Regions from separate parts of the Halomonas huangheensis genome, predicted to be linked through region 1. Evidence: predicted binding sites of a transcription regulator. Region 1 holds the regulator's gene; each other region holds the start of a gene.
What was found. Region 1 encodes FNR, which switches genes on or off when oxygen is low (the NO sensors DNR and NnrR bind a similar motif). Its sites were predicted from a motif close to TTGATNTANATCAA; they were not measured.

Region 1 (3,115 bases):
TGCAGCGTAACGCGCCGATCAACTTCTCGCTGGTGGCGGTCAATCTCGACCAGAAACAGCCCGGTTTTCCCGAGCATGTGCTGCCGGAGTACCTTGAGGGTATTGGTGTCGATTACCATATTCTCGAGAAGGACACCTATTCGGTAGTCAAGGAGAAGACCCCCGAGGGCAAGACGACCTGTGCGCTATGCTCACGGCTGCGGCGTGGCTCTCTGTACGGTTTTGCCGAGGAGATCGGGGCAACCAAGATCGCGCTGGGCCATCACCGCGAAGACATTCTCGAGACGCTATTTCTCAACATGTTCTTTGGTGGCAGCCTGAAGTCCATGCCACCCAAACTGCTTTCCGATGATGGCAAGAACATTGTGATCCGGCCCTTGGCCTATTGTCGTGAGGCAGATATCGCCGCATACGCCGAACAAATGGGCTTTCCAATCATTCCCTGTAATCTGTGTGGTTCGCAGCCCAACCTGCAGCGTCAGGTGGTCAAGGAAATGCTGGCTGAATGGGAGTCCAAGCACCCTGGCCGTCTCGAGAGCATGTTCAAGGCGGTGACCAATGTGGCGCCATCACAACTGGCGGATCGCAACCTGTTTGACTTCGAAGGCCTCGAGGGCGAGCAGGCGCGTAGGCAACGTAATCGCATCGATGTAGTTGACGCAGGCTGAGCCTCGTCAACATCAGCGGGGTCATCACGGCATTACATTCGAACGCCATCGGCAGCGCATCCAGCAGTGTTCCCGATGGCGTTCTTGTTCATGACAGCCTTGAGCGATTGAAACAGCCCTGAGCGATTGAAACAGCCCTGAGCGATTGAAACAGCCCTGAGCGATTGAAACAGCCCTGAGCGATTAACAGCCCCGAGCGGTCGAGTCAGTCGGCCGTGGTTTCGGTGTCGGCGAGGTTGGTCAAGGCACCCATGTCGAGAATGTTGACTTCGCGACCGGAAACCGAGACCAGTTCCTGCTGTTGAAAGCGTCCCAGGATACGGCTGACGGTTTCCACCGCCAACCCCAGGTGGTTGCCGATGTCGGACCGCGACATCGATAGGCGGAAGCTGAACGGCGAGTAGCCACGGCGGCGGAAGCGGTCCGACAGGCCAAGGAAGAAGCAGGCCAGGCGTTGATCCGCGGTCTTGCGGGACAGCAACTGCAACATGCGATGGTCATGACGCAGTTCCTTGCTCATGGTACGGAACAACTGAGCACGCAGGTCTGGCAGGATCTGTGACAGGGCATCCAGCCGGTCGAAGGGGATCTCACAGACCGTGGTGGTTTCGAGTGCAACCACGCTACCTGAATAGAAACCATCATCGATCCCGTCGAGGCCGATCAATTCGCTGGGCAGGAAGAAGTTGGTCAGTTGGGCTTCGCCGCTGCCTTCGGTAATGATCTGTTTGAGGCTTCCGGAGCGAACCGCGTAGACACTGGTGAAGCGGTCTCCCTGATCGATCAGGCGGGTGCCTTTCTTGATCGGTGGGTGGCGCCGGATGATGGCGTCAAAACGCTCCATGTCTGCAGTATCAAGAGCGAGTGGCAGACACAGAGAACTGAGACTGCAGGATTCACATCGCGTTTCCTGCGGCATAGGGGGGCGTCGCTCCTGGGCCATGGCACACATTGGTAGCTCCTGTGAATCGGCGATCGGTGGAATACGCCGAAAATAAGCTTTTAATTACTTCAGCACCTTATAATCAATATTATACCCTGCCAATCAGGGGATAATCGTCGGTTACCTCTTTTGACGGTGAAATTACTGGATCACTACCTCAACTCTGTTGAGTCACTATCAACTGCCAGATCGCCAACGCGATGACCAGTAAGGCTGCCAACCACCGTGTTGCCCGTGAATTCAGCAGGCGCCGAATCTGGTCTGCGGCGACGCCGGTGACCAGTAGCGCCGGCAGGGTGCCGGTGCCAAACGCCAGCATCAGCATGGCGCCCTGACTGGGAGTGGCCGTTGCCAGACTCCAGCTCAGCATTGAGTAGACCAACCCGCAGGGCAGCCATCCCCAGAGGGCGCCCAACAGTATGGCCTGGTGTGGCCGTGTTACCGGCAGCAATGCGCGTCCGACTGGCTCCAGGTACCTCCAGTAGCGTTTCCCGAGTGCCTCGATGTGTCGCAGGCCCTTCCAGATATCGGCGATATACAGTGCCATCAAGCACAGCATCAGGCTCGACATCCACTGCAGGACGGTGCGCACGCCTGGCGCCAGACCGACCAGCGCACCAAGCCCTGCGACGATGGCCCCGGCCAACGCATAGCTGGTGATGCGCCCGGCATTGTAGCCCAGCAACAGGGCTGCCATGCGTGATGGGCGTCGCATGCTGGGCGGGACGGCAAAGGTAAGGGCGCTCATGATGCCTCCACACATGCCGACACAGTGAGCGCCGCCCAGGAGTCCGAAGACAAAGGCCGCAGCCAGTGGAGGGAGGTCGAGTCCCGTCGGGTTCATGGCTGGTCTCGCCGCTTGCTTGATGACGGTGGCTCCAGCAGGTCGGAGGAGCTGTGTTCATCCGACTGTCGGCGGCAAGTGTCATCGTCATCGAACAAGATGCGCCAGGCGGGTCCCTCGAGGTCCTCAAACTGATCGTGCTTGACGGCCCAGAAGAATGCCCAGACCGCCAGGCTCAATAGCATCAATGACAGCGGGATCAGCAGATAGAGAATATTCATCGGCTTGTGCCTGGCGTGTTCCGCGACTGCATTCTACGCCCTTGCCTTGCTCCGAGCCGTAGGGAATTTCCGATAACCAGTAACGAACTGGCTGACATGCCGATCACTGCCAGCCAGGGAGGTACCAGGCCCGCTATTGCCAACGGCAGGGCAATGACGTTGTAGAGTGTCGCCCAGCTCAGGTTCTGACGGATGATGCGTTGCGTTGTGCGAGCAACATCAATGGCTTCGGTGATGCCGCCGAGCTTTTCTCCAAGCAGCAGAATATCGGCGTGACTACGTGCGAGATCACTGGCGCCGGGCATGGCAATAGCCAGGTCGGCACCGGCCAGCACGGCAATGTCGTTGATGCCATCACCGACCATGGCTACACGTTGGTTCTGCTGCTGCAATGTGCGCACATGATCGAGTTTGTCCTGAGGTAGCGCCGCGCCTCGCC
Region 2 (3,115 bases), 940 kb from region 1:
GTCTCACGAAATGAAGGGCCTGCACAAGAATGATTTCATCCTGGCAGCCAGAACCGATGAGGTAGCCAGTACTGACGAGGTAGCCAAGTAAAATGTTCGAGAAGATTGAGCGGGTCCCCGGGGATGCGATCCTCGGGCTCATCGAAGCCTTCAAGAAGGACACCAACCCCCAGAAGGTCGATCTAGGCGTCGGCGTCTACCGCGATGCAAAGGGCACCACTCCGGTGATGCGTGCGGTCAAGGAGGCCGAAGCCCTGCTGCTCAAGAATGAGACCACCAAGACCTACATTGGCTCTCATGGCGCGCCAAGCTACGGCGAAGTCGTGCTGCCGATGGTCCTTGGCGAGGGTTCTCCTGTTCTCGAGGCCGGTCGGGCAAGTGTCACGCAGTCTCCTGGTGGTACTGGCGCACTGCGCCTGGCCGCCGACTTCGTGGCCCACCAGCTGCCCGGCAAGGGTATCTGGGTCAGCGACCCGACCTGGCCGAACCATCACGGCATCTTCACTGCCGCCGGTATCGAGCTGCACAAGTATCCCTATGTCGACGCCGACAATCGCCTCGACTTCGATGGCATGCTGAGCGCCCTCAAACAGATTCCTCAGGGTGACGTGGTTGTACTGCACGCTTGCTGCCACAACCCGACCGGCTTCGACCTCAACCAGCAGCAATGGCAGGAAGTCCTCAAGGTGCTTCAGGAACGTGATCTGCTGCCGCTGGTCGACTTTGCCTATCAGGGCTTCGCCGAAGGCCTCGACGAAGACGCCTACGCCGTCCGCCTGCTGGCTGAAAACCTCGACAATGTGCTGGTCACCAGCTCCTGCTCGAAGAACTTCGGTATCTACAACGAGCGTACTGGTGCGCTGATCGTAGTGGCGAAGAACAACGAGGAGATGGAAAACGTTCGTTCTCAGATCGCCATCGTCGCCCGTGAGAACTACTCCAACCCGCCGGCTCATGGCGGCTCCATCGTCAGCGAGATCCTGCACTCGCCTGAGCTGGAGAAGGTCTGGCGCGAAGAGCTCACCGAAATGCGCGACCGCATCAACACCCTGCGTCGCGACTTCGTTGATGCCCTCAAGCCCTATGGCCTCGATGAGAAATACGCCCATGTTGCCGAGCAACGCGGCATGTTCTCCTACACTGGCCTGACGCCGGAACAGGTCGACCGCCTGCGTGATGAATTCGGCATCTATATGGTGCGTTCTGGACGTGCAAACGTTGCCGGCTTCTCCAGCGAAAATCTGGAATATATTGCCAAGGCTGTGGCCACCGTCAACGGCAAGGCCTGAACAAGCGAAGCAGCTGTAAGCTGTATGTAAGCTGTAAGCATTAAACCCCGAGACTCCACGTCTTCGGGGTTTTTTGTGCGTTTTCTTGTTACTCGAAGCTTATCGCTGATGACTTACCAGTTCGAGCGACTCGTCGCTCGTCTACCCCCACCTATAGCAACAATCTGTAGTGAAAACCACCAGTATTATCATCATAACAACTGCGACCTTTTCCCTGAAGATCCTCGAAAATAACCACCTTTTTCCATAAATCTTATCTCTAAAAAGTCAAGCATATCGATTGATGAAAACTTCGACTTTTCCCACCAGATAATCATCATTCATTGAGCTTTCATCTTTGAGGCCGGCGACGATTTACCTCGTCAGGGCTGAACAACGCTGTCGTATACAAGCATCGAAAATGCCTGATGCGTCCCTACACCAGCGGGATGCTCTGAGTTGATCAGATCACCCCCAGGAACGGGGAATGTGGGCTTCGAGCTACCAACATCCATTTATTGATTTACGTCATGGAATCCAACAACTCCCTTCAGTACATCTTAAACCCTACCCACAACCCCCCTATGATTCGACATCAAGCCTTGGCTACAGATACCTCCAGTGAGCTATCTGATATTCAAGACACGAACTAATTCCGAGGGTATTGATCACCATCAAGTTCCTCATAGCTGCACCCCGGAAAAATCAGGTTGGAGTCCTCACACTTTCCAATTAAGGAAGGCCCATGGCTATGTCAGCACCAGTTCCTCGAACTCAGCAACAAAGAGCACTAGGAATTTCTACACTGTCCTTTACCTTGTGCTTTGCCGTCTGGACGTTGTTTTCCATACTCGGCATCGAGATCAAGGATGATTTTGCCCTCTCGGATACCCAGCTCGGCCTGCTGATGGCCACTCCAGTTCTGACCGGCTCCATTTCCCGCCTTTTCCTCGGCGTCCTCACTGACCGCTTCGGCGGTCGCTGGGTGTTCAGTCTGCTGATGCTGTGCACCGCCGCCTGTGTCTACCTGCTGACTTTCGCCAACAGCTACCCGATGCTGCTGGTCGGCGCCCTGGGAGTCGGCCTCGCCGGTGGCTCGTTCATTGTCGGAGTCGCCTACACCTCGGCCTGGTTCGACAAGGAGCATCAGGGTACGGCATTAGGCATCTTCGGTGCCGGTAATGTCGGCGCAGCGGTCACCAACTTCGGAGCCCCCTTCCTGCTGATGGCAATGGGCTGGCAGGGCACTGCCCTGGCCTATGCCACCATCCTCGCGATTACCGGCGTTTTGTTCCTGATCCTTGCCAAGGACGATCCGCTAGCGGATCAACGCAACGCGACCAGCGTCTCCTTCGCCGAGCAGATGGCCCCGCTGGCCGACATTCGAGTGTGGCGATTCTCGCTTTACTACTTTTTCGTCTTCGGCGCCTTTGTAGCCCTTGCACTATGGCTGCCCCACTTTCTGATCGAGGTTTACGGGCTGAGTCTCGCCGAGGCCGGGTTTGTCGCTGCGCTCTACACCATCCCGGCGTCACTGTTCCGCATTCTCGGCGGCTGGATGTCCGACCGCTATGGCGCGCGCCGGGTGATGTACTGGACCTTCATCGTCTCGGCGCTGTGTTGCTTCCTGCTCAGCTACCCGCCCACCGACTACATCGTCCAGGGCGTGCATGGCCCAGTGTCCTTCTCCTTCACCATACCGCTGGCCGGCTTCATTGTGCTGACCATGGTACTGGGCTTCTTCATGTCACTGGGCAAGGCCGCAGTGTTCAAGCATATCCCGGTCTACTATCCGAAGAATGTCGGTATCGTTGGCGGCATGGTCGGCATGGTCGGCGGTCTTGGTG
Region 3 (3,115 bases), 1.2 Mb from region 1:
GGGGCTGCGAAGCGTGGCGGAGGGTGTGGAAACCCCGGGCCAGGCGAAAGCGCTCAAGTCGATGGGCTGCCATCTTGCCCAGGGCTATCTGTTTTCGCATCCGTTGAACAGTGACGAATTCGAGCGCCTTTGGCTTGCCGAGGCGCAGCACTACTCTACAACGAACGCTGGGTCTGCAGCGAACGCTGGGTCGACAACGGACGGTGGGCAGGAAGACGTTGCCGCTAACCGAGGCTGAAGCAGAGTTGATTCATGCGTGACAGCGCATCTTCCGCTCCTGCAAGACTGAAGGTCATGAACCAGTAATCCTCGACATCTTCCGTCATGCGGATACGCAGGTGCAGTTCGTCGCCTTCGCGCATCTGCTGCAGAAGTGTTGGCATATCCAGGTCGTAGAAGCGCACATAAAGCCCATTATCGCCACGCTCGGTAAGGAGTTCCGCGCGACCGGTCAGGGTGTAGTGGTCGCCGACCAGCACATCGGCCGGGACATCATTGACTCGATCATCGAGTGATTGGTTTTCTCCGAGATCGGAACGCATTTCGAGCCATGGGCTCAGGCAGCGCCCTGGGGTGGTATTGATGCTGAGCATCGCATCGCTATAGCTGCTGCTCTCGATGGCACGCACGTGATTCTCACTGCCCAACTGGACGACCAGCGATTGCCACATCTGGTGCTGCTGTTGCTGTGTGGTATTGAAGTCCACGGCCTGAGCGCCGCCGACTCCGGTGATCAACAACAGCACGACCAGAATCGTTTTCCAGCGGTATCCCGGGGTAGCAGAACCAGGCATGATGACTCCTGTCGTTGGGGGTGAGGCGAGGCTAGCATGCTGCCTCGCGACTGTCGCCTCTCTGTTTCCGCCTTTCCTGCTATTGCCCCTCGCCAGCCAAGTATCGGGTGTTACAGACAGCTTTCCACCGAGTCGATCAACTTGAGTTCCCGAAGGCGTGAGCGGCATTCCGGCACCAATAGATCCTGGAGCGTATAACGGTCGAGCACTGCGATAAAGGCAGTCACGCCTTCGTTGGCAATGTGCTTGAAACGGCAGACAGAGGCGATGTAGCAGGCATCGTCATCGCCATCACACTCTGTCAGCGCAAAGCTGTGTTCAGTCGCCTGTACCAGCTGGCCGATATGTATCGTATCCGGTGCCATCTTCAGCGACAGCCCGCCGTTCTTGCCACGAATCGTGGTGATATAGCCGAGATGGCTGAGTTCCTGAACGACTTTCATCAGATGATTGCGCGAGACGCTGAAGCGTGTGGCGATTTCGGCAATGGTGGTACGTTCATTGCTGGGCTCGGCAAGGTACATCAGCACACGAAGTGAATAATCAGTAAAGCGAGTAAGGTGCATGGCTGGAATCTCGATACCGGCAGCGCGGCTTGTTGAATAAAAGATAAGAGTCAAAGAAGATTCTTGTTCTATTATCAGTGCGAAAGACAAAGCCTGATGTAGCTTGCTTTAGGGTTATGGTGGCATGGGTTAAGTGACATGATTTTGCAGTAGTTTTTCAGGACGTGATAAATCGGTATGGTGTTTTTTCTCCAGATATATGGTTCTTGTTTTTTATGTCATATTCATTCTTTTTCCCTGCGATAGGTAGCTGAACCTTGTTGTGTTCGAACAGTATCAATGCAGTTTGATTGCTGGGTATTGCTGTGTGCTTTACTGCCATGACATGCAATATTTCTTGAAGCACTCTGTGCATGGATAAAGCAAATGGTATGCTGAATACTTCTTGAGTAAAGATGCCCTGAAATAGCGGGTTTGTGAATTGATGTAGATCATATTCTGGTTGATTAGGCATCGACGAGTTAGAGCTGCATGCGACAATAGTGTCAGGCGCGACCCCAAATGGAGGTGCCTGTGCCGTCCTTGCCGAGGATCGATGCGATGTCTGCTGATATTCTGCCGTTCGAGCGCTGTCTGGTTGAAAAGTACGACCGCCCCGGACCGCGCTACACCTCTTATCCCACTGCGCCTCATTTCCATGAGGCATTCGACACATCCGCCTACCACGCGGCGGTGGCGGCCAGCGACCAGCCAGGCCCGTTGTCGGTGTATGTCCATGTGCCGTTCTGCGAGAGCCTGTGCTATTACTGCGCCTGCTCGAAGATCATCACCCACAACCGTCAGCGTGCGACGCAGTATCTGGGATATCTCAAGCGTGAGATTGCCCTGCAGGCTGAGCTTTTCGATCCTTCCCGAGTAATGACGCAGCTGCATCTCGGCGGCGGCACGCCTACCTTCCTGTCTCCCGATCAGCTTGCCGAGTTGCTGGAGTGCCTGAATCGGCATTTTCACTTCGCTGCGGAGCATGAGCGTGAGTTCTCCCTTGAGGTGGACCCGCGTACGGTGACGCCGGAGCAGGTCTTCGCGTTGCGGAACCTGGGGTTCAATCGCCTGAGCCTTGGCGTGCAGGACTTCGATCCGGCGGTGCAGCAGGCGGTCAATCGCGTGCAGAGCGAAGCCGAGGTGAGGGCGCTGATCGATGCTGCGCGGGAGGCTGGTTTCGCCTCGGTGTCGATGGATCTGATCTATGGCCTGCCGCTACAGACTCGCGACAGCTTTGCCAGAACCCTGGAACAGGTCATCGCCATTCGTCCTGACCGCATTGCCGCGTACAGCTATGCGCACCTGCCACATCTGTTCAAGGCGCAGCGTCTGATTCGTGACGCGGACATGCCACCGCCGTCACGCAAACTGGAGCTGCTCGAGCTGACCATCGAGCGATTGACGGCAGCGGGGTACGTCTACATCGGTATGGATCACTTCGCGCTGCCCGAGGATGAGCTCAGCCTCGCGCGACGCGATGGCTCGTTGCAGCGCAATTTCCAGGGCTATTCGACTCAGGGCGAGTGCGACATGATCGGTCTCGGCATCACTTCCATCGGCCGTGTCGGCAATGCCTACAGCCAGAACGTCAAGACGACGAGTGAGTACATGGCGTGTCTCGACGCCGGGCGGATCCCGGTCCTGCGCGGCTATTGTCTGACTGCCGAGGACCGTTTGCGTGCAGACGTCATCGCTGCGCTGATGTGCCATGAAGGGTTTCGCTTCGCTGACATCGAGCAGCGTCATGGTATCGACTTCGCCGAGCACTTCGCC
Region 4 (3,115 bases), 1.6 Mb from region 1:
CAATTTCCAGCATATGCCTTGTGTTAACAATATCGATGACTTCGCCGACAAACTGCTGATGCACTCCCACCGAATGACCGCGCTCGTAGTTCTGGTACTCGTCGTGGATATGGCGACGATAGAAACCTTCGGTATAACCGCGGTTGGCGAGGTTTTCCAACTCATCCATCAGTTGCATGTCGAAAGGCCGCCCCGCGACCGCATCATCAATCGCACGACGGTAGACCTGCGCAGTACGCGCCACATAGTAGTGCGACTTGGTGCGCCCCTCGATCTTGAATGAGCTGACCCCCATCGTCGCAAGCCGCGGAACATGCTGCACTGCACGTAGGTCCCGCGAGTTCATGATGTAGGTACCGTGCTCATCCTCATGCACTGGCATCAACTCACCGGGACGCGTACGATCCTCGATCAGTGCTGCCAGCGTCTGCTGGCCCTCGCGGCCTCCCACCGTGGGAATACTGTCCCCCGGTGTCCAGCCCCCGGAGACATCAGCGCCGGCAGAGGCAATCAGCTCACCCGAGGCATCGCTTTTTGCAGCATGTACGTCGTATTGCCAACGACAGGCATTGGTGCAGGTGCCCTGGTTGGGGTCGCGGTGGTTGAAGTAGCCGGACAACAGACAGCGCCCGGAATAGGCAATGCACAGCGCACCGTGGACAAAGGTCTCGATCTCGAGATCCGGGCATTGTTCGCGGAACTCAGCTATCTCTTCCAGCGACAGCTCCCGCGACAGAATGATGCGCTTGATACCCTGCTGTTGCCAGAAGCGCGCGGCCGCGTAGTTGACAACGTTGGCCTGTACCGACAGGTGGATAACCTGCTCCGGCCAGCGTTCGCGCACCATCATGATCAAGCCGGGGTCCGACATGATAAGCGCATCCGGTCCGGCCTCGATGACCGGTTCCATATCACGCAGATAGGTCTTCAGCTTGCTGTTGTGAGGAGCGATATTGGAGGCAATGTAGAAGTGCTTGCCTCGCTCGTGCGCATAGGCAATCCCGCGATGCAGGTTATCGACGCGGAAATCGTTGTTGCGTACGCGCAGCGAATAACGTGGCTGACCGGCATATACCGCATCTGCGCCGTAGGCAAACGCATAAGTCATGTTCTTGAAAGTACCAGCGGGAGACAGTAGCTCGGGAGCTTGCATGGAAAAATACCAGTTGTGACCAAGGCAACCGAGTATTCTTCCACGTTACAACTGTAATGATATTGACCTGCCTCACAGCCACACCCTACATTTCCACGACTGGTCAGCAGCACCCCAATTAGGTACCCTTGCGCAGCCGGACCGGACCCCGGCAGGCCAGATGCTTTCACCATGGAGCTTCTGGACCCCCAAATTCTCCGAATTCGAGTACTCTCATGACTGATTCCAGTAACGCCACCGTTGTCGTCTACTCCGGTGGCATGGACTCCTACACTGTCCTGCATCGCGTACTGCGCGAAACCCGCAATGTCCACGCGCTCTCCTTCCATTATGGCCAACGCCACTCCAGGGAGCTCGATGTCGCCCGCCGCGTCTGCGAAGAGCTGAGGGTCGCGCACCAGGTGGTCGATATCACCGCCATTCATGGCCTGATCGACAACTCTGCGTTGACTGATGACTCACGACCGATGCCCGATGACGACTACGCGGAGGACAACCTGACTGCCACGGTAGTCCCCAACCGCAATATGATCCTGCTGTCGCTGGCAATCGCCAAGGCGGTCAATGTCGGCGCTGGCCGCGTGGCCTACGGTGCGCATGGTGGTGACCATGTACTCTACCCTGACTGCCGGCCCGCCTTCGTCGAGGCGATGAACGACGTCGCAGCAATTGCCAACTTCTCGCCGGTCGAGATCCATGCACCCTACCTGAACGCCAATAAGGAACAGATCCTTGCCGACGGTCTGGCCATGGGTCTCGATTACGCCAACACCTGGACCTGCTATGTCGGCGAGGAACTGGCCTGTGGCCGCTGTGGCAGTTGTCGCGAACGCCTCGCCGCCTTTGCCGCCCACGGGATCAAGGATCCACTGAACTACGCGGATACCTCCCATGTATAGCGTCAAGGAAGCCTTCTATACCCTGCAGGGAGAAGGCATACAGGCGGGGCGTGCCAGCGTGTTCTGTCGCTTCAGCGGCTGCAATCTATGGTCCGGACGCGAGCAGGACCGTGAGCGTGCCCAGTGTCGCTTCTGCGATACCGATTTCGTCGGCACCGATGGCCAGGGCGGTGGTCGCTTTTCCGACGCCGCCAGCCTGGCTGACCATATCGTCGAACTATGGCCGTTTCCTGTGGGAGCATCAGGCTCGGTGCCCTATGTGGTGTTTACCGGTGGTGAGCCGCTGCTGCAATTGGACGCAGCCTTGATCGATGCCATGCACCAGCGGGGCTTTGAAGTAGCGGTCGAAACCAATGGCACCTTGCCAGCGCCACCCGGCATCGATTGGATCTGCGTCAGCCCCAAGGGCGATGCACCTCTGGCCCAGACATATGGCAATGAACTCAAGCTGGTCTATCCCCAGCGAGACCTGGCACCCGCACGCTTTTCCGGACTCGAGTTTGACCACTTCCTGTTGCAGCCCATGGATATCAGTCACGTGCCTGAGCACCACATTCCAACCACGGAGAGTCCGATGCAGGCAACTCTGGAATACTGTCTGTCCAATCCTCTCTGGCGATTTTCGCTGCAGACTCACAAGATCGCGGGGATCGCATGATGTCACTATTTGTCAATCAACTGACTCACCTTGATGTATCGCTGTGGTGCCCGGACAAGGGGCTGGTCGGCGCGAGCTGGCACCTTGATGCCGAACTGTTCGGTGAGCTTGGTGAGGACGGCATGCTGTTCGACTTCGGCGAGGTAAAACCCTGGATCAAATCGCGCATCGACGCGGGGGCCGACCACACGCTGCTGGTGCCGGGCAAGGCACCAGGCGTCGATATCAGCGACTGCCCCGAAGGCATGCGTATCCGTATGAAAACGCCTTATCCCATGGAAGTGCGCGGTCCTCGCCAGGCATTCACCATCCTGCCCTGCACGCGCATTGATACGGACAACCTGGCCGAGCACCTGACCCAGAGCCTTGGTCGCCGTTTTCCGGAACGTGTCGAGCGTATCGTTC

Region 2: AR456_RS08335 (nitrate/nitrite transporter) is a predicted target of FNR. The motif match lies at 1,787-1,800, and genes of this name have one in related genera.
Region 3: hemN (oxygen-independent coproporphyrinogen III oxidase) is a predicted target of FNR. The motif match lies at 1,782-1,795, and genes of this name have one in related genera.
Region 4: trhP (prephenate-dependent tRNA uridine(34) hydroxylase TrhP) is a predicted target of FNR. The motif match lies at 1,216-1,229, and genes of this name have one in related genera.

Annotation. Positions count from the first base shown of each region.
Region 1 covers NZ_CP013106.1:919,746-922,860, forward strand. The annotation lists gene ttcA (tRNA 2-thiocytidine(32) synthetase TtcA) at 1-668, shown strand, start outside; gene fnr (fumarate/nitrate reduction transcriptional regulator Fnr) at 874-1,611, opposite strand; gene AR456_RS04160 (sulfite exporter TauE/SafE family protein) at 1,769-2,455, opposite strand; gene ccoS (cbb3-type cytochrome oxidase assembly protein CcoS) at 2,452-2,676, opposite strand; gene AR456_RS04170 (heavy metal translocating P-type ATPase) at 2,673-3,115, opposite strand, start outside.
Region 2 covers NZ_CP013106.1:1,857,894-1,861,008, reverse strand. The annotation lists gene AR456_RS08345 (4a-hydroxytetrahydrobiopterin dehydratase) at 1-91, shown strand, start outside; gene AR456_RS08340 (amino acid aminotransferase) at 93-1,289, shown strand; gene AR456_RS08335 (nitrate/nitrite transporter) at 2,014-3,115, shown strand, end outside.
Region 3 covers NZ_CP013106.1:4,518,099-4,521,213, reverse strand. The annotation lists gene AR456_RS19610 (putative bifunctional diguanylate cyclase/phosphodiesterase) at 1-238, shown strand, start outside; gene AR456_RS19605 (hypothetical protein) at 225-794, opposite strand; gene AR456_RS19600 (Rrf2 family transcriptional regulator) at 905-1,360, opposite strand; gene hemN (oxygen-independent coproporphyrinogen III oxidase) at 1,901-3,115, shown strand, end outside.
Region 4 covers NZ_CP013106.1:2,479,598-2,482,712, forward strand. The annotation lists gene trhP (prephenate-dependent tRNA uridine(34) hydroxylase TrhP) at 1-1,153, opposite strand, end outside; gene queC (7-cyano-7-deazaguanine synthase QueC) at 1,369-2,052, shown strand; gene queE (7-carboxy-7-deazaguanine synthase) at 2,045-2,710, shown strand; gene AR456_RS11010 (6-pyruvoyl trahydropterin synthase family protein) at 2,710-3,115, shown strand, end outside.